Regions from separate parts of the Nocardioides sp. Z24_21 genome, predicted to be linked through region 1. Evidence: predicted binding sites of a transcription regulator. Region 1 holds the regulator's gene; each other region holds the start of a gene.
The links. The regulator LexA, encoded in region 1, represses DNA repair genes until DNA is damaged. The targets are predictions, from matches to a motif close to TCGAACANNTGTTCGA.
Positions count from the first base shown of each region.

Region 2: AC3X7Z_RS16165 (HNH endonuclease signature motif containing protein) is a predicted target of LexA. The motif match lies at 2,666-2,681, and genes of this name have one in related genera.
Region 3: AC3X7Z_RS09760 (alpha-ketoglutarate-dependent dioxygenase AlkB) is a predicted target of LexA. The motif match lies at 2,512-2,527, and genes of this name have one in related genera.
Region 4: ruvC (crossover junction endodeoxyribonuclease RuvC) is a predicted target of LexA. The motif match lies at 1,992-2,007, and genes of this name have one in related genera.

Region 1 is NZ_JBYTTH010000001.1:955,343-960,021, forward strand. Features, by position in the region: gene AC3X7Z_RS04655 (hypothetical protein) at 1-269, opposite strand, end outside; gene AC3X7Z_RS04660 (LysM peptidoglycan-binding domain-containing protein) at 471-824, opposite strand; gene AC3X7Z_RS04665 (SDR family oxidoreductase) at 1,016-1,834, opposite strand; gene lexA (transcriptional repressor LexA) at 1,963-2,685, shown strand; gene AC3X7Z_RS04675 (LysR family transcriptional regulator) at 2,687-3,568, opposite strand; gene AC3X7Z_RS04680 (NAD(P)-binding domain-containing protein) at 3,651-4,064, shown strand; gene AC3X7Z_RS04685 (hypothetical protein) at 4,082-4,468, shown strand; gene AC3X7Z_RS04690 (nuclear transport factor 2 family protein) at 4,465-4,679, shown strand, end outside.
Region 2 is NZ_JBYTTH010000005.1:154,384-159,062, forward strand. Features, by position in the region: gene AC3X7Z_RS16145 (ABC transporter permease) at 1-510, opposite strand, end outside; gene AC3X7Z_RS16150 (ABC transporter ATP-binding protein) at 585-1,463, opposite strand; gene AC3X7Z_RS16155 (LuxR C-terminal-related transcriptional regulator) at 1,608-1,751, shown strand; gene AC3X7Z_RS16160 (4a-hydroxytetrahydrobiopterin dehydratase) at 1,799-2,506, opposite strand; gene AC3X7Z_RS16165 (HNH endonuclease signature motif containing protein) at 2,747-4,021, shown strand; gene AC3X7Z_RS16170 (DUF1294 domain-containing protein) at 4,220-4,679, shown strand, end outside.
Region 3 is NZ_JBYTTH010000002.1:699,952-704,630, forward strand. Features, by position in the region: gene AC3X7Z_RS09745 (xanthine dehydrogenase family protein molybdopterin-binding subunit) at 1-348, shown strand, start outside; gene AC3X7Z_RS09750 (FAD binding domain-containing protein) at 345-1,190, shown strand; gene AC3X7Z_RS09755 (SRPBCC family protein) at 1,193-1,873, shown strand; gene AC3X7Z_RS09760 (alpha-ketoglutarate-dependent dioxygenase AlkB) at 1,878-2,489, opposite strand; gene AC3X7Z_RS09765 (GntR family transcriptional regulator) at 2,609-3,331, shown strand; gene AC3X7Z_RS09770 (HD domain-containing protein) at 3,318-3,902, opposite strand; gene AC3X7Z_RS09775 (oxygenase MpaB family protein) at 3,899-4,679, opposite strand, start outside.
Region 4 is NZ_JBYTTH010000006.1:32,200-36,878, reverse strand. Features, by position in the region: gene ruvB (Holliday junction branch migration DNA helicase RuvB) at 1-770, opposite strand, end outside; gene ruvA (Holliday junction branch migration protein RuvA) at 775-1,374, opposite strand; gene ruvC (crossover junction endodeoxyribonuclease RuvC) at 1,371-1,955, opposite strand; gene AC3X7Z_RS17505 (YebC/PmpR family DNA-binding transcriptional regulator) at 2,069-2,842, opposite strand; gene pdxT (pyridoxal 5'-phosphate synthase glutaminase subunit PdxT) at 2,879-3,475, opposite strand; gene AC3X7Z_RS17495 (helix-turn-helix domain-containing protein) at 3,532-4,410, shown strand; gene AC3X7Z_RS17490 (VOC family protein) at 4,407-4,679, shown strand, end outside.

The sequences.
Region 1 (4,679 bases):
GCGAAGTCGGAGCAGGGCTTGCACTGTGGCCCGAATGCTCGATAGGCGCTGGTGTCCCCGGTGTTCTGAGCCGCCAGCGCCGCCGCTTGCCACCTCCGAATGAAGTCCTCCGGACTCTCGACGGCGACCGTCTCGGTCTCCGTGGGTGTCGGGGTCGGCGAGGAGCTGGTGGGATCGGGGATCTTGGGCTCGGGGGCGGGTTCGTCGGAGCACCCGGCCACAAGGAGCGGGACGGCGAGGGTGAGGGCGAGTGCGCGGGGCAGGTGCATGAAGTGCCTCCCGAGAACGACATCAGCACGCTGAAACTACCCATTCCCGCGCCCCCGCAACCACCCCGGCGACGAAACCTGTGGACGACGCCCCAGCGGGGCCGGGATGGAAATGCGCCGAGGGGCGGGCCCGTGGGCCCGCCCCTCGCCTTCCCCTGGTCCACCAGCCGGGGTCGAAGCGGCTGATGGAGGCCTCGCGCGTCAGTCGGAGACGACCGGGACGCGGAGCTTCTGGCCGGCCGCGAGGCCGGCGGACTCGAGGGCGTTGAGCCGCTCGATCTCGGTCATCACCGCGCGGACGTCGCCGTCGGTGGCGATGTCGCTGGCGATCCCCCACAGGGTGTCGCCGGGCGCCACCTGGACGATCTGGGTCGGGGCGGGCTGGCCGGCCTCGCCGGTGCCGACCGCGCCGCCGGCGAGGACGAACGCCACGGCGAGGGCGAGGAACAGCGAGGTCAGGAAGACCACGAGCCGGCCACGGCGGGTCAGCCGCACGGTGGAGCGGCACTGGGCAGCAGCCGGGGCGAAAGCGGGGGAAAGGCTGAGGGTGCTCATGGTGGCCTCCTGGGGAAGAATCAGCCGGTCGTCTCTGTCGAGCGAATGTCTAGTCGGGCCCACCGACAGTGGCCTCGGCCACCGGTGGTCGATCAGACGTTCGATCGAACATGTGTACGACGGTAGAGCACGTGTTCGAACGACGCAAGCACCTCGTCGAACAAATGTTCGGGGCTTCCCAGGTGGAGACGTCAGCGGCGCTTCATGGCGCGCCGGCCCTGCGCGGCGAAGAGCCCGGCCGCGTGCTGCATCAGCCCGGGAGCCAGCGCCGAGCCGCGCACGACTCCCCCGCGCCACCCCGGCACGGCACGCACCACCCGGCTCGACCCGACGAGCTCGACCGCGGCCGCCGCGACGTCCGCCACGGCCAGGATCGGGCCTCCCGAGTAGACCAGCTGCGACCCCAGGCCGTCGGGGTCCTGCGCGGCGAGCATCGCGGTGTCGACCCCGTCGGGGCACAGGGCGTGGACCCGCACCCCGCGCGGCGACTCGGCGTTGACCGACGTCGACAGCGAGACGACCGCGGCCTTCGTGGCCGCGTACACGCTGTATCCCGGCACCGGGCCGAGGCCGGCGAGCGAGGCCACGTTGACGACGTCGCCACCCGCTGGGCCGAACGCCGCGAGCGCCGCGCGGGTGCCCCACATCGTGCCGAGCAGGTTGACCTCGACCAAGCGGCGCACCTGCTCCTCCGCCAGCTCGGCGAGCGTGCCGTCGTCGCCGACGCCGGCGTTGTTGAACCACGCGGTCAGCTCGCCGTGGCGAGCCGCCTCCTCCGCCACGAGCCGGTGCGACGCAGGGTCGCGTACGTCCTGGGCCAGGCCGGCGACCGCGCCGATCTCGTCCGCGGTGGCGGTCGCCGCGGCGCCGTCGAGGTCGCCGATCAGGACCCGGTGGCCGCGGGCGATCATCAGCTCGGCGATGCCGCGACCGATCCCACGCGCACCACCCGTCACGACGCTCACGGTGGGGGTCCCGGTCGAGGAGGGTGTCGAGGAGCGTGTCGTCATGGCGGGACCCTAGCGACACGCGGCTTCGAACAGGTGTTTGATCCTGACCTGCCGGGCGGTCTACGGTGGGCGCACCAGCTCCTCCCTGACCAGCCGTGGACGGAGGGGGCAACCGCACTGGAGGACGCATGGCCAAGCAGGACGACAAGAACGTCATCGAGATGCCCGACGGACCCCCGGACGCCACCGGCCTGACCCCGCGCCAGCAGCGGGTGCTCGCCACGATCAAGGACTCCATCGAGACCAAGGGCTACCCGCCGTCGATGCGCGAGATCGGCCGGGCCGTCGGCCTCACGTCGTCCTCGAGCGTCGCCCACCAGCTGCGCGTGCTCGAGGGCAAGGGCTTCCTCAAGCGCGACCCCAACCGTCCCCGCGCCCTCGAGGTGTTCCTCCCCGAGGTGATGGCCGCCCGTCGCAGCATGTCGAGCGGCGAGGAGACCTCGATCGACGAGACCGGCATCGGCGACGCGATGCCGACGGCGATCAACATCCCGGTCGTCGGCCGCATCGCCGCCGGTGGCCCGATCCTCGCCGAGGAGCAGGTCACCGACGTCTTCCCGCTGCCCAAGCAGCTCGTCGGCGACGGCACCCTCTTCCTCCTCGAGGTCTCCGGCGACTCGATGGTCGACGCGGCGATCTGCAACGGCGACTACGTCGTGATCCGCCAGGAGCAGACGGCCACCAACGGCCAGATCGTCGCCGCGCTGATCGACGGCGAGGCGACCGTCAAGACGTTCCAGCGCAAGGACGGCCACGTGTGGCTGCTCCCCCACAACGACGCCTACGACCCGATCCCCGGCGACGACGCGACGATCCTCGGCGTGGTGACGGCGGTCCTGCGCAGCCTCTGACCTACCGCGCGGAGCCGGACGCGGCGGCGACCAGCGCCGCCGTCAGCTCCTGCACGCCGGTCCGCGGACGACGCTCGCGGCTCAGCGCGTAGACGGTGCGGGTCGGTGGCGCGACCAGACGGCGTACGGCGACGCCCGCCGGCAGGCCCGGCACCAGCATCGCCGGCACGAGGGCGACGGCGAGCCCGGCCGCGACGAGTGCCACCTTGCCGAGCAGGTCGCCCGCCACCAGCTCGACCCTGGGCTCGAACCCGACCCGGCCCGCGGCCCGCTCGAGCAGGCTGCCCGAGCCGGGGTGGTCCTCGGCCCAGATCTCGTCGGCGAACGACGTGAGCCGCACGCGCCGGCGGCCGGCGGCCAGGGCGTGCCCCGCGGCCAGGACGACGCACATCTCGTCCTCGAGCAGTCTCGTACGTCGCACCTCGGGGTCCGTGGGCAGGCCGGGTGGATAGTCGGTGACCACCGCGACGTCCACGTCGCCCGTGCGCACCCGCTCGTGCAGCCGGGCCGAGCCGTCCGAGCGCAGCGCCACCCGCGGACCCTCGGCCGGGAGCGACCGCAGCGTGCGGGGCACGAGGTCCACGGAGGCGGAGGGCACGGCGCCGAGGGTGAGCGGCACCGCGTCGCCAGCGCGGGCGCGACGTACGGCGTCCCTCGCCCGGGCCGCCTCACCCACCAGCAGGCGCGCGTGCGGCAGCAGCGCTTGCCCTGCGGCCGTCGGCCGGACCCCGCGCGGCAGGCGCTCGAGCAGGGCCTCGCCGAGGTCGTGCTCCAGGCTCGCCACCTGGCGCGAGATCGCCGACTGGGTGTAGCCGAGCTCGTCGGCCGCGGAGGAGCCGGCCTCGCACACCGCCACGAAGGTCCGCCACGCCGTCAACGCCATGCAGAGAAGTATGCGCAGACCGCATGGAGCGATGCGACACCTCCGCTTGTCGCAGGCCGCTGCCGGTTCCATGGTCGTAGGCATGAACGAACACGTGGTGGTGCTGGGGCTCGGGCGGATGGGCCGGGCGATGGCAGAGACCCTTGCCTCCGCGGGCGCACGGGTCGCGTCGTGGAGCAGAGGCGGCGGCGGGACGGCCGGCACGGCCCCGGAGGCGTTGGCGCGCCCGGGGCCGGTCATGCTCGCCGTCTACGACGGGCCTGCCTGTCGCGCGGTGCTCGCCCAGGTCGCCGAGCACCTCGCCGGGCGACTGGTCGTCGTCACGAGCACGGTCGGAGTCGACGAGGCCGACGCGCTGGCGTCGATCGTGTCCTCGGCGGGCGGCCGATACGTCCACGCGCCCGTCGTCGGCTCCGTGCCGGCGGTCCGGGCCCGCACCCTGCGCCTCCTGGCGGGCGGACCGGCAGCCGACTCGAGGAAGCGGTCACGGCACTGACACCGGTGCTGGGCGGCGTGAGCCGGTTCGCCACCCCGCGCGAGGCCGCGGCCGCCAAGCTGGTCGCCAACGCGTCGCTGGCCGCCGCGCTGCTCTCCGTGCGCGACTGCCTGGCCGGCGCAGCGGCGCTCGGGCTCCCGCTCACCGCGGCGCTCGACGTGCTGGCCCTCGGGCGGCTCGGCGACACCGTGGGATCGCTCCGCCCTCGCCTCGAGCGCCCCGACCAGACCGCGCACTTCACCGTCGACGCGCTCGTCAAGGACCTCGGGCTCCTCGCAGCTGCGGGAGGACCCTCGGCCCCGCTCGACCGGCTCTCCCGCCTCGTCACGACGGGTCGGTTGACCGGAGCCGACGACGTGTCGGCCGTGGCGCTCTCCGCCTCCACCCGGACGGCCACGTCGTGACCGGCATCGACGACGTGCGGGCGCCGCTGCACGCCTATGCCCGCGGGCACGCTACGGGGGACCCGTCGTGGTTCCGCACCGCGTTCCTGCCCACCGCGCACGTCGAAGGGCTGCGTGAGGGCACCTTCACCTCCTGGTCGATGGACGACTACTGCGCGTTGTTCGACGGCACGCCGGCGCCCGACGAGGCGGACCGGAGCAGGACCGTCGA
Region 2 (4,679 bases), on a different contig from region 1:
GATCGCGATCACCGCGAGGCTGACCGGCAGGGTGGTGACCTGGGCGTGCTCGGGCGAGTTCGTGAGCCCGGCGGTGGCCAGCGCGAGGGCGAGCATCATCGCCGTCGTCGCGAGCACCGCGACGACCAGCAGCGGCACGTGCGCGGGGCTGCGGACCACCGCCCCCAGCACGACCAGGATGGCGACGACCTGGATGAGCGAGATGACCGTGATGGGCAGGACCAGCCCGGCGAGGATGCTCCGGTCGCTCGCCGCGGTCGAGCGCAGTCGCTTGAGGAAGAGGTTCTGCCGGCGCGCGGCCAGGGTGGTCACGGCGGTGGTGTAGAGGCCGAACGCGAGCACGGTGAACATCACGATCCCGGCGACGTAGCCGAGGCTGCCGAGCTCGGAGAAGGTCTCGTGCTGGCGGACGAAGTAGCCGCCGACGGCGACCGGGATGACGAGTCCGGTGACCAGGACGAGCCGGTTGCGAAAGATCTGGATGAGCTCGCTGCGAGCGATCTCGAGCATGGGTGGTTCCCTTCGGGTGTGGGGGCGTACGCCGGTCGGCGGGCGCGGGTGCGGTGGGTGGCGGCGCAGAGGCCTCAGGCCGCATCGAGCGTGCGGAAGACGTCGTCGAGCCGCGTCGGCCCGGCGGCCAGCTCCCGCAGCTCCACCCCGGAGTCGTCCGCCCAGCCCAGCAGCCGGTGGAGGTCCTCCTGCAGGCGGAAGGTCTCGACATGGAAGGCGCCGTTGAGCGCGCCGACGAGGGGCGGCTCGGGCGCGCCGGGGGGGAGCGTGAAGGTGATGACGGAGGGCAGGGACTCGGTGAGCTCGGTGACGGTGCCCTCGCGTCGCAGGGTGCCCTCGTGCATGAGCCCGATGCGGTCCGCGCGCTCCTGCGCCTCCTCCAGGTAGTGGGTGGTGAGCACGATCGTGGCGCCGTCCTCGCGCAGCCGCTCGACGGCGTCCCAGAGCGCGTCGCGGGACTGGATGTCCAGACCCGTCGTGGGCTCGTCCAAGATGACCAGGTCGGGCCCGCCGTAGATCGTCGTGGCGAAGTCGAGGCGGCGCTTCTCGCCCCCCGACAGCTGCGCCACGCGGGTGTCGGCCCGGCGGGTGAGACCGGAGACGTCGAGCAACCGGTCGACGTCGTCCAGCCGCCCGCTCAACGAGCCGACCAGGCCCACCGACTCCCGCACCGTCAGGTCGGCGGAGAAGCCGCTCTCCTGCAGCATGATGCCCATCCGCGGCCGCACCGCGCGCCTGTCCATCGGGCTCTGCCCGAAGATCCGGACCGCGCCGGAGGCGGCCGGCCGGTGACCCTCCACGACCTCGAGGCTGGACGTCTTGCCGGCCCCGTTCGTGCCCAGGAGGGCGTAGAGCTCGCCTTGTCCGACCTGGAACGAGAGGTCCTTGACGGCGGTGAAGTCGCCGTACGTGACGTGGAGGTCGGCGACATCGATGACGGGACTGGTGGACATGGGGATCCTTCGGGTCGAGGTGGTGGTGTGTCATCAGGCTCGTGCTGATGACGGCACCACCGCGTCGGTGAAAGTCACCGATGTGCTCGCCGGATCGTCGGCCTCCAGGGACGGGAGGCGTTGTGGGTCCGGGTCGCGTCGGTGATGACCACCGGGGCGACCTCGCGGGAGGCGGCCTCGCAGCTGTTCCTCAGCCCGCGCACGATCGACGCCCACCTGCGCCACGTCTTCCGCAAGCTGGACATCGCCTCTCGCCGCCGCCAGCTCAGGGAGGTGGGACTGTCCTGACCCGGCTCCTGGACGGGCTCAGGCGAGACGACGGGCGATCGACTGCGTCAGCCCCTGCCGGCCGCGGACACGTCGGCGCAGACGACGCCGGTGTTGCCGTCGGGGTCGGCGAGGACGGTGAGCCCGGGCGACTGGGTGTCGTCGACGACCGTCCCGCCCGCGGCGACGGCGGCGGCGATCCGCTCCTCGACCACCTCGAGCGGCACGTACACCTCGACGTGGAGCCGCTGGTGGGACGCGCCCTCGTCGGCGCTGTCGTCGAACCACAGGTTGGGCACGCGTCCGGTGGCGTCGCGGACCTCGTCGCCGGGCGAGCCCCTGCCCTGCGAGTCGGCATCTCCCGTGAGGAGCGCGGCCCACACAGGCGCGACCGTCGCCGAGCGCGAGGTGTCGAGGCCGAGCTCGACCTCGCTGACGGACGCCGGGTCGGCAGTCAGCCCGTGGTCGGCGGCGATGTCGGTGATCCGGCGGGCGAGGTCGATGTCCTGCTGGGTCACCCACTCGACGACGTGCTCGGTGCCCTCGTCGTCGCGGTAGATCGCGTCGCCCGTGACCAGCTCGAGGTCGACGTGCCCGGTGCCGATGCTCACCCTCGGGTGGTGGCCGATCGCGTCGCCCGCCTCACCGATCGCGGTCACGAACCGGACCGCGGCGCCGAAGCCGTCGGTCAGGTAGCGCGCGTGCAGTCCTTGGGCGAGCTTGCGCCAGTCGGTCAGGTCCGCCTCGGCGATCTGGGGCCCCCGCAGCATGTCCATGCGCGCGAACCTACCCCCGGTCGGGCGCGCCACGCCCGTACGACGACGCGCGGCGCGCCAGGTCGGCACCGTCACCGCGCTGGCCGCTGCCGCACGTCCTCCGAGCGACGGGCGCGCGCAAGGTCCCTGGGATGGGGGCATCTCTTGCGGATTCCTTGATCGAACATGTATTCGAATAACGCCAGAAGGGCGGTAGGATCGAGCTACGCTCGCACGACGCCGACGGGAAGGGGACCACCTGTGACCCACCCGATCCTCGCTGCCGCGGGCATCATCGACGAGACGCTCAAGAGCGTCGCGGACACCAACCCGACGTTCATGTCGACGTCCGACAAGGCCGCCGCGTTGGGCGAGCTGATCCGGCTCGAGACCCGGCTGGCGGAGCTGAGGTTGCGGGTGCTGGCTGGCGCCGGTGACGTGGCCGCGGGTGCGGCCGCCCGCGACGCCGCCGGCTGGCTCGCGTGGGCCACGCTGTCGCGTCCCGAGGACGCCCGCGCCGACCTGCGCCTCGCGTCGGCGGTCGACCGGCGCTGGCCGGTGGTCGGTGCCGCGCTGCGGGAGGGGTCGGCCACCCTCGCCCAGGCCCGCGTCATCGTGCGGGCGCTGGACAACCTGCCCGACACCGTCCCCGGCGACGTCCTCGCCGCTGCCGAGGGTGCCCTGGTCGGCCACGCCGCGACCCTGGACCCGCAGCGGCTCGCGAAGGTCGGCCGACACATCCTCGCCACCGTCGCCCCCGAGCTCGTCGACGACGCCGAGGCCCGGCGGCTGGCCGAGCTCGAGGCCGAGGCGCACCGCAAGACCCGCACCACCGTGCGCCGGCTCGGTGACGGCACCACCCGGATCACCTCGCTCGTCCCCGACGCCGTCGCGCACCGGTTCGTCACCTACCTCACGGCGTACACCAACCCCCGCCGCGACGACGGCACGACCGCCCCTGCCGCGGGAGACGCGGTCGGACGGCTCCCGCACCCGCGCAAGCTCGGCGAGGCGTTCTGCCGGCTCCTCGAGGCCGTCGACCCGCGCCGCCTCCCGGTCCACGGCGGCGACGCCACCACCCTCGTCGTCACGATCGGTCTCGACTCACTGCGTGCCGACCTCGCCACCGCCGGGCTCATCGCCCCGACCGTGCCCGGAGATTCCGACGGCCCGGCGGGGTCCGGGGACACGATCACGGCCGCCGAGGCCCGCCGGCTCGCGTGCAGCGCGAGGATCGTGCCCGCCGTCCTCGGCGGCCCCTCGGAGGTCCTCGACCTCGGCCGCACCCGCCGCCTGTTCAGCCCCGCCCAGCAGCGCGCCCTGCTCATCCGGGACCGCACCTGCCGCGGCGAGGGCTGCGACATCCCCGGCACCTGGGCAGAGGCCCACCACTGGAACCCCTGGCTCTCCGGCGGCCGCACCGACCTCGACGACGGCGTCCTGCTCTGCAGCCACCATCACCACCGCGCCCACGATCCGGCGTACAACGCTGCGCGCCTCCCCAACGGCGACGTCCGCTTCACCAGGAGGACGTGAGGGTCATCGCCGTTTGACCGACGATGTCTCCGCTCGCCTGGGCACGCTCGTGTCACGTCTTCTCGGAGTTCGGCCCGTCGCGAGATCGAACGTCGCATAATGCCGATCACAGGTGCTCGGTGCTCCGAGGGCGGGAGCCACCTGTGCCGCGATCCAGGCTGACCAGCCTGGCGACACCCGAGCCAAGGAGCCGAAGACGTGACTTCTGACGCCGTCGTCGGGCGGCAGCAGGGGGTCCTGGCGGATTGGAACGACGACCGGGGCTTCGGCTTCATCACGCCCGCTGTTGGAGGCCCGCGTGTGTTCGTGCACGTAAGTGCGTTCCCTCGTGGTCGGCGGCCCGTCACCGGGTGCGAGGTCACCTACGCCGAGCTTCGAGACGAGCGCAACCGGGCGCGTGCATCGGAGGTGCGATACGTCGGCGCCGTCTGGGCCGGCCGTCCAGGCGCCCCCGGGATGCCCCTGGCGCTCGCCGCAGCGACGCTGTTCTTCACCCTCCTGGTGGGCCTTCTCGTGCTGGACGAGCTGCCAGTCACGCTGTTGGCTGCTTACGGCCTGTGCAGCGGAGTGGCGTTCCTGATGTACGGCGCCGACAAGTCCGCAGCGGAACAGGGGAGGTGGCGCACGTCGGAGTCCACCCTCCACACGATCGCCCTCC
Region 3 (4,679 bases), on a different contig from region 1:
GGGTCGTTCGTCGACTACCTGCTGCCGACGTCGGCCGACACGATCTCCTTCGACGTCGTGCACACCGACGAGCCCAGCGTGTGCACCACCAACTCGCTCGGCACGAAGGGCGTCGGCGAGGCCGGGACCATCGCGTCCACGCCGGCGGTCGTCAACGCCGTCGTCGACGCCGTTCGACACCTCGGCGTCGCCGACGTCCAGATGCCGTGCACGCCCGAGCGCGTATGGCGCGCGATCCAGGACAGCAGGGAGGGCGGGGCCACCGAGACGCCCCCCGACGCGATGCCCCACTTCCAGGAGGGCGCGCTCAACCAGGACCCCACCTCCGGGGAAGGAGCAGCCCAGTGATCCCGGTGCAGTTCGACTACCTCGCCCCGACCTCGGTCGAGGAGGCGCTGGCCGCGCTCGGCCGGCACGGCGACGACGCCAAGATCCTGGCCGGCGGGCAGAGCCTGCTGCCGGTCCTGCGGATGCGGCTCAACGCCCCGGAGGTCGTCATCGACCTCGGCGGCATCTCCTCGCTGCGGGGCATCCGCGACGACGGCGACGCCATCGTGATCGGCGCGATGACCACCCACCACGGCGTGCGCGACCATGCCCTGGTCAAGGAGCACGCCCTGCTGCTGTCGAAGGCGGCGGCCGAGGTGGCCGACTCGCAGATCCGGCACCGCGGCACCTTCGGCGGGGCGCTGGCGCACGCCGACCCTGCCGGCGACCTCGGCGCGCCGGCGCTCGCGCTGGGCGCCCGGTTCGTCATCGCCGGCCCCGGCGGCACCCGCACGGTCGAGGCCGACGACTTCTTCGTCGACCTCTTCGAGACCGCGATCGGCGAGGACGAGATCCTCACCGAGGTGCGGATCCCCAAGCACACCGGTTGGGGCGCCCACTACGAGAAGTTCGTCCGGGTCGCCCACCAGTGGCCGATCGTGGCGGTCGCCGCGACGGTCCGCGGGTCGATCGACGAGGCGAAGGTCGGCCTGACCAACATGGGCTCCACCCCGCTGCGCGCCCGCGCCACCGAGGCGGCGCTGGCGGGCGCGACCGCCACCGAGGACGGCGTACGCGAGGCGGCGCAGCTCGCGTCGGAGGGCACCAGCCCACCGTCGGACCTCAACGGCGCGGCCGACTACCGGCAGCACCTCGCCCGTGTGCTCACCGGCCGGGCGGTGCTCACGGCGGCGGGGTCGTAGGCGTGGAGCTCAGCCACCGCTTCACCGTCCCGATCGGCGTCGAGGAGACCTGGGCGCACTTCAACGACATCGCCTCGGTCGCCGAGTGCTTCCCGGGCGCGCAGGTCACCGAGGCCGACGAGGAGTCGTTCGCCGGCTCGGTGAAGGTCAAGCTCGGCCCGATCGCCCTGCTCTACAACGGCAGCGGCACCTTCGTGGAGAAGGACCCCGCGGCCCACCGCTTCGTCGTCGAGGCCAAGGGCAAGGACAAGCGGGGCAACGGCACCGCCGGCGCGACCGTGACGGTCTCGATGGACGACGCCGGGGGGTCCACCGACGTCTCGGTCGCGACCGACCTGTCGATCACCGGCAAGCCGGCGCAGTTCGGGCGCGGGGTGATGCAGGACGTCTCCGACAAGCTGCTCGGCCAGTTCGTCGCCTGCCTGGAGCAGCGGCTCGCCGAGCCGGAGGTGGCCGAGCCGGCACCAGAGGCGGCGGCCGAGCCGGCTCCCCAGCCGGCGGTGGTGCCACCCGTGCCCCAGGAGCCGGAGCCGGAGCCGGAACCCGAGCCGGAACCCGAGGCGCTCGACCTCGGCAGCACGGTGCTCCCGGTGCTCGCCAGGTCCTACTGGAAGCAGGCGCTCGCGGTGGTCGTCGGCCTGCTGGTGCTGCGCCGGCTGCTCGGCCGGCTGCTCGGGAGGTAGGGGCTCAGAACACGTTGAGCGGGCGGTACTGGACCGAGATCCGCGGCCCGGCGTGGGCGACCTTGGGCACCGCGTGCTCCCACGTGCGCTGGCACGAGCCGCCCATCACCACGAGGTCGCCGTGGCCCATGGTGAGGGCGATCGACGCGCCACCGCCCCGCGGGCGCAGCAGCAGGCGCCGCGGGTCGCCGACGCTGACGATCGCGACCATGGTGTCGGCCGCGCGGCCGCGGCCGATCGTGTCACCGTGCCACGCGACGGAGTCGCGGCCGTCGCGGTAGTAGCAGCAGCCGGCGCTCACGAACGGCTCGCCGAGCTCGGGCAGGTAGTGCTCGCTCAGCTCGGCGCGGGCCTGCGCGAGCGCCGGGTGGGGCAGGGGGTCGGCGGCGAGGTAGGTGTGGACCAGCCGTGGCACGTCGACCACCGCGTCGTACATCTCGCGCCGCTCGGCGCGCCAGGGCACCCGCTCGACGAGGGCGCTGAAGACGTCGTCGGGCGCGGTGAGCCAGTTGCGCTGGACGTCGACCCAAGCGCCGCGGGAGAGCTGGCGGCGCTGGGGGGCGAGCCCCGCGTGCTCGGCGGGGGCGTCGGCGAAGAGGGACGTCTGGAAGTCCACGAGCACGACGATACCCCATGGATCGAACACGCGTTCGAACATCAAGAAATCGTCAAGGCTTCACCGTGGTCTGGCGCAAAGGGGAGACGCCGATCCGGCCCAGTCCTAGCCTGAGACGCATGGATCAAGTGGACCTGGCAGTCCCGCGTCAGCGGGCGCTGAAGCACGTCCAGGTCCGCGAGCACGTGCGGGGCCTGATCGAGGCCCAGCCCCCCGGCTCGGCAGCACCGTCCGAGCGCGAGCTCGTGGCCCGCTTCGGCGTCGCTCGGATGACCGTGCGCCAGGCGCTCGACGCGCTCGTCGCCGAGGGCCTGCTCGAGCGCATCCCGGGACGCGGCACCTTCGTCGCCCAGCCACCCAAGCCCGCGGGGCGGCTCACGTCCTTCACCGAGGAGATCCGCCGACGCGGGATGCTGCCGGAGTCGCAGACGCTGCTCGCCCGCGTGGAGCAGGCCGGGCCCGGCGTGGCCCGCGCCCTCGACATCTCACCCGGCGACCCCGTGCTCCACTGGCGCCGCCTGCGCCGCGCCGACCAGGCCATCGTGTGCGTCGAGGACGCCTACCTCAACGAGGTGCTGCTTCCCGGCTTCCTCCAGCACGGCACCCCGACCAGCCTCTACGAGGCGCTCGCCGCCCGCGGCCTGCGTCCGACCGAGGTCGAGGACTCGATCAGCGCCGACCGGGCCAGTGCCGAGGAGGCGGCGGTCCTCGAGATCACCGAGGGCGACCCGGTGCTGCGCCACGCCCGCCGCGCGGTCTCCGAGGGCCGCATCGTGGAGGTCTCGCGCACCTGCTACCGCCACGACCGGTTCACGGTCTACCTGCAGCTCACCGACCGCTGAGACCGGCGAGCTCCCGCTCCAGGTTGGCCCGGGCGGCGTCCTCCCACAGCTCGCGCGCCTGCGGCGTGGCGAAGAGGTGCGCGCGCCCGACGAGGTCGCGCAGCACCGCCGCCCGGCCGGCGCGGAAGTCGTCGTCGCCGACGTGCGCGAAGTCGGCCCGCACGCCCGCCGCGTAGGAGTCGTAGCGCGCCCGCGGGGCGGCCAGGATGCCCAGGTCGGCGTCGCTGAGCGCCGCGCCGGCACCGTCGCCGGGCCGGGGCCTGTGGTGCACGGTCAGGCGCACCAGCCGGGCCACCTCCCCGGCGTGGGCGGCGGGCAGGGCGCGCTCGGCCCACGCGGCGGAGCGCTCCTCGTCGTCGGGGGCGCCGTCGTAGACCGCGTCGTGGAACCACGCGGCGAGCCGGGTCGTGACGGGGTCGAAGGTGGCGCCCGCCCCGGCGAGGCGGTCGAGCCGGTCGAGCACCTCGTCGAGGTGCAGCAGGTCGTGGTAGCCCGGGCGGTCCCACGCCGCGAGCAGCTCGTCGCGCAGCGCCTCGTGGTGGGGCAGGGGCCAGCGCGCCGCGAGGCTCACCGCGCCGTCGCCGCCTGCAGCTCCCGGGCCTCGGCGTGGCCCGAGGCCATCGCCCACCGGATGGCGCGGGTGGCCGCGGCGCCCAGCACCCGGTTGGTGACGGGCGGCACCGGCGGGAGGCGCAGCTCGCGGCGGGCGTCCGCGGGCAGGAGCCCGATCGCGGCCGTGGCGAGCGAGAGGTAGCCCGGCCGCGCGGCCAGGGGCAGGTCGGGGTGGAGCAGCAGGAAGCGGATCGCCTCCTGGGCGGCCGGGGTGCCGCGGAGCTCGGGACCGTAGGCCGCCAGCGTCGCGCGCAGGTCGTCCTCCGACCGCGGGGCGTCGACGACGCCGAGGTGCTCGGCCGCGACGGCGGCCTGGGCGACGTACAGGTCGCGCTCGGCGCCGACGAGGCGACGGTGGCCGTAGCGGTCGTGCGCGACGAGGAAGCTGTCGATCTCCGCGGCGTGCACCCAGCCGAGCAGGTGGGGGTCGGAGGCGGCGTAGGGCGTGCCGTCGGGCAGGGTGCCGGTCACCGACTCGTGCGCGCGCTGGACGGCGCGGATCATCTGCAGGGCGTCCTGCTCGGCGCCGAACGTCGTCATCGCGATGTAGGTCGACACCTGCGCGAGCCGCCCCCACATGTCGCCGCGGTAGCCCGAGTGGTCGGCCACGCCCTGCATGGCGGCCGGGTGAAGCGACTGCAGCATGATCGCGCGGATGCCGCCGACGAACATCGAGGCGTCGCCGTGGACGCGGCCGATCGGGGAGCCGGGCTCGAACCAGCGCGGTCCGGGCGTG
Region 4 (4,679 bases), on a different contig from region 1:
TAGTCGCGGACCCGGCGCAGCAGGCGGTTGGCGATGCGGGGGGTGCCGCGCGAGCGTGACGCGATCTCGCTGGAGCCCTCGGGTGTGACGTGCACGCCGAGCAGCCCCGCGGAGCGGTGCACGATCCGGTCGAGCTCGTGGGGCTCGTAGAACTCGAGGTGGGCGGTGAAGCCGAACCGGTCGCGCAGGGGCCCCGGCAGCAGGCCGGCGCGGGTGGTGGCGCCGACGAGGGTGAACGGCGGGATCTCGAGCGGGATCGCGGTCGCACCCGGCCCCTTGCCGATGACGACGTCGACCCGGAAGTCCTCCATCGCCATGTAGAGCATCTCCTCGGCCGGGCGCGACATCCGGTGGATCTCGTCGACGAAGAGCACGTCGCCCTCGTTGAGCCCCGAGAGGATCGCCGCGAGGTCGCCGGCGTGGGTGATCGCCGGCCCGCTGGTGAGCCGCAGCGGCGTGCTCATCTCGGCGGCGATGATCATCGCGAGCGTGGTCTTGCCGAGCCCCGGCGGGCCGGACAGCAGCACGTGGTCGGGCGCCCGGCCGCGGCGGCGGGCGGCCTCGAGGACCAGCCCGAGCTGGTCGCGCACCCGCGCCTGCCCGACGACCTCGTCGAGCGTGCGGGGCCGCAACGCCGCCTCCACCGCGCGCTCGTCGCCGTCGGCGTCGGCGTCGGTGAGCCGCTGGAGGTGGCCCAGCTCGGCGTCGGTGAGCCGGAGCTCGTCGTTGAGGTCGCCGTGGAGGTCCTCGTCGGTGTCGTCCCAGTTCATCGGCTCAGGCCTTGCTCAGCGTGCGGAGCGCGGCGCGCAGCAGCGCGCCGACGTCGGGCTGGTCGCCGGCCTCGGGAGCCACGGCGTCGACCGCCTTCTCCGACTCCTTGGCCGACCAGCCGAGGCCGACGAGGCCCTGCTGGACCTGGTCGCGCCAGGCCTCCGTGGGCGGGGACGCCGCGGCCGGGTGGTGGGCCCCGACGGGAGGACCGATGCGGTCCTTGAGCTCGAGGATGATGCGCTGGGCGCCCTTCTGCCCGATGCCGGGGACCCGGGTGAGCGCCTTGACGTCCTCGGTGGTCACGGCCCGGCGCACCTCGTCGGGGCTCATCACGGCCACGATGGCCTGGGCGACCTTGGGCCCGACCCCCGAGGCGGTCTGGACGATCTCGAAGACCTGCTTCTCGTCGTCGTCGAGGAAGCCGAAGATCGTCAGGCTGTCCTCGCGGACGACCATGCTCGTGGGCAGCGTCGCGGGGCGCCCGACCCGCAGCGTCGCCAGCGTGCCGGGGGTGCACATCAGCTCGAGCCCCACGCCACCGACCTCGAGGACGGCGCTGGACAAGGTGACGGCGGCGACCTCGCCGCGGACGAAGGCGATCATCGGGTCCTCACGTGGGTGGTGCTCGGTGGGGTGCTGGTCGGGCTGGGGCGCCGCGGGGCTCGTTGCTGCGCTCGGGCCTGGGCGGCGGCGGCCTCGAGCCGGGTGCTGGCCGAGCCCCGCCAGACGTGGGTGATGGCCAGCGCGAGCGCGTCGGCGGCATCGGCCGGCTTGGGCAGCTCGGCCAGCCGGAGGATCCGCACCACCATCGCGCCCACCTGGGCCTTGTCGGCTCGGCCGTTGCCGGAGACGGCCGCCTTGACCTCGCTCGGGGTGTGCATCGCGATGGGCAGGCCGCGCCGGGCGGCGACGACGAGCGCGATGCCGCTGGCCTGGGCGGTGCCCATGATGGTGCTGGAGTCGGAGCGGGCGAAGACCCGCTCCACGGCGACGGCGTCGGGCCGGTGCTCCTCGATCCAGGCGTCGAGGCCCTTCTCGATGGTGACCAGCCGCTCGGCGATCGGCAGGGAGGAGCTGGTGCGGACCACCCCGACGTCGACCAGCGTCAGCGGCCGGCCGACGCTGCCGTCGACCACCCCGACGCCGCAGCGGGTGAGGCCGGGGTCGATGCCGAGCACGCGCACGAAGCTCCCCTTCCGCCGTCGGTCCGGCCACGTCGTCCGAACATGTGTTCGTGCGACCACGCTAACCCGCGGCGGCCGCGGGTCGTCGTACGACACGCGGCACGGCGCGGGGCTCAGGCGTCGGCGGTCTCGAGCTCGGCCATCACCTCGGCGGGGATGTCGACGTTGGTGAAGACGTCCTGCACGTCGTCGAGGTCCTCGAGCGCGTCGACGAGCCGCAGCACCTTGGTCGCCCCGTCGGCGTCGACGGGGATCTCGAGGCTGGGCACGAACTCCACGTCGGCGGAGTCGTAGTCGATGCCGGCGTCCTGCAGCGCCGTGCGGACCGCGACGACGTCGGTCGCCTCGCTCTGCACCTGGAACGCCTCGTCGAGGTCGTTGACCTCCTCCGCGCCCGCGTCGAGGGTCGCCTCGAGGACGTCGTCCTCGCTCACCTCGCGGTCGTCCTGCGACTTGGGCACCGTCACGACGCCCTTGCGGGTGAACAGCCGCGAGACCGACCCGGGGTCGGCCATGGTGCCGCCGTTGCGGGTGACCGCGGTGCGGACCTCCATCGCGGCGCGGTTCTTGTTGTCGGTGAGGCACTCGACGAGGAACGCGACGCCCTGCGGGCCGTAGACCTCGTAGGAGATGCCCTGGTAGTCGACCCCGCCCGACTCGGCGCCCGAGCCGCGCTTGACCGCGGAGTCGATGTTCTTGTTGGGGACCGAGCTCTTCTTCGCCTTCTGGATGGCGTCGTAGAGGGTCGGGTTGCCGGCGGGGTCGCCGCCGCCCTGCTTCGCCGCGACCTCGATGTTCTTGATCAGCTTGGCGAAGAGCTTGCCGCGCTTGGCGTCGATCGCGGCCTTCTTGTGCTTGGTCGTTGCCCACTTGGAGTGGCCTGACATGAGTCCCTCTATCCGTCGCTCGAGCCTGGGCGGTCGTCAGGCCGAGCGCACCAGGTCCACGAACATGCCGTGCACCCGGCCGTCGCCGCCGACCTCTGGGTGGAACGAGGTCGCCATCAGGGGGCCTTGACGGACCGCGACGATCCTACCCGCGGCCGGGCCGTCCTCCACCCGCCCCAGCACCTCGACGTCCTCGTCGACCGCCTCGACCCACGGCGCGCGGATGAAGATCGCCCGCACCGGGTCCGCCAGCCCGTCGAGGTGGAGGTCCTCCTCGAAGGAGTCGACCTGGCGACCGAAGGCGTTGCGGCGCACGGTGATGTGCAGCCCGCCGACGCTCTCCTGGCCCGCTGCCCCGTCCTCGATGCGGTCGGCGAGCAGGATCATCCCGGCGCAGGTCCCGAAGGTGGGCAGCCCTCCGCGGACGGCGTCGCGCAGCGGCTCGAGCAGCTCGAAGATCCTCGCGAGCTTGACCATCGTCGTGGACTCCCCGCCCGGGATCACGAGGCCGTCGCAGGCGGCGAGCTCGACCCGACGGCGTACGGCGACCGGGTCCGCGCCCGCGGCCCGCAGCACCTCGAGGTGCTCGCGCACGTCGCCCTGCAGGGCCAGCACGCCGATGGTCGGGTCCACGAGCGCCGATCCTAGGTCGCGGTGACGCCGCCCGCCGGTTGGGGCACACTCGCCCCATGGGCGGCGGGTGGGAGCAGGTTCCGGAGGCGCGAGTCCCCGCGCCCCTGCTCCCACACGTCACGTCGATGTACGGCTACGCGGCCAGCGGGCTGGCGCCGGGCGTGCACCGCGGACTCCCATCGGCCGCGCTCACGATGGTGCTGAGCCTCGACGAGCCGCTGCGCACCGCACCCACGGCGAAGGACTGGGGCGCCGGGGTGCGCGACGCGCAGTGGGTCAGCCTCGGCGGGCTGCACACCCGTCCGGCGATGGTCGAGCAGCCCGGCCGGTGGGCCGGGGTCCAGCTCACCCTCGATCCCGTGGGTGTGCGGCGGCTGCTGGGCGTCCCCGCGGCCGAGCTGCCCGTGGGCAGCTGGGACGCGCGCGACCTGTTCGGCGCCGAGGTCGACCGGGTGGTCGAGGAGATGCACGCGGCGCCCGACTGGAACGGGCGGTATGCCGCGGTCGCCGGCTTCCTGTCGCGCCGCATCCGCCGCACGCAGCGCGGCGCGGAGCCGCGCGACGCGTCCGCGGAGGTCCGCGAGGCGTGGCGGCTGCTCACCCGGCGGCGCCACCTCGCGGTGGCCGACGTGGCCGACGCCGTCGGCTACAGCCGCCGGCGGCTCCACCAGCTGATCACGGCCGAGACGGGCCACGGCCCGAAGACCGTGCAGCGGCTGGCCCGCTTCGACGCCGCCCGGCGCGCGGTGGTCGCGGCCGGGGCGTCGGGCTCCTCGCTCGCCCAGGTCGCTGCCCGCACCGGCTACTACGACCAGTCGCACCTGGTCCGCGACTTCAGGGAGTTCGCGGGCCTCGGGCCGTCGGCGTGGCTCGCCGCGGAGTTCCCAAATGTCCAAGGCGCACCACCCGGGGTCGCGGCAGCATCGCCGTCATGAGCGAACAGCACCCACCGACCGTGTGGCCCGCCCTGCAGGCCCACGACCCCGATGCCGTCATCCGCGCCCTCGTCGCCCTCGGGTTCGAGGAGACCGCGGCCTACCGCGACGAGGCGGGCGTCGTCCAGCACGCCCAGCTCGACTGGCCCGAGGGAGGCGGCGTGATGCTCGGCTGCCACAAGCCGGACGGCCCGTTCACGCAGCAGCCCGGCACCAGCGCGGCGTACGTCGTCGCGCCGGACGTCGACGCCGTGCACCGGCGCGCCGCC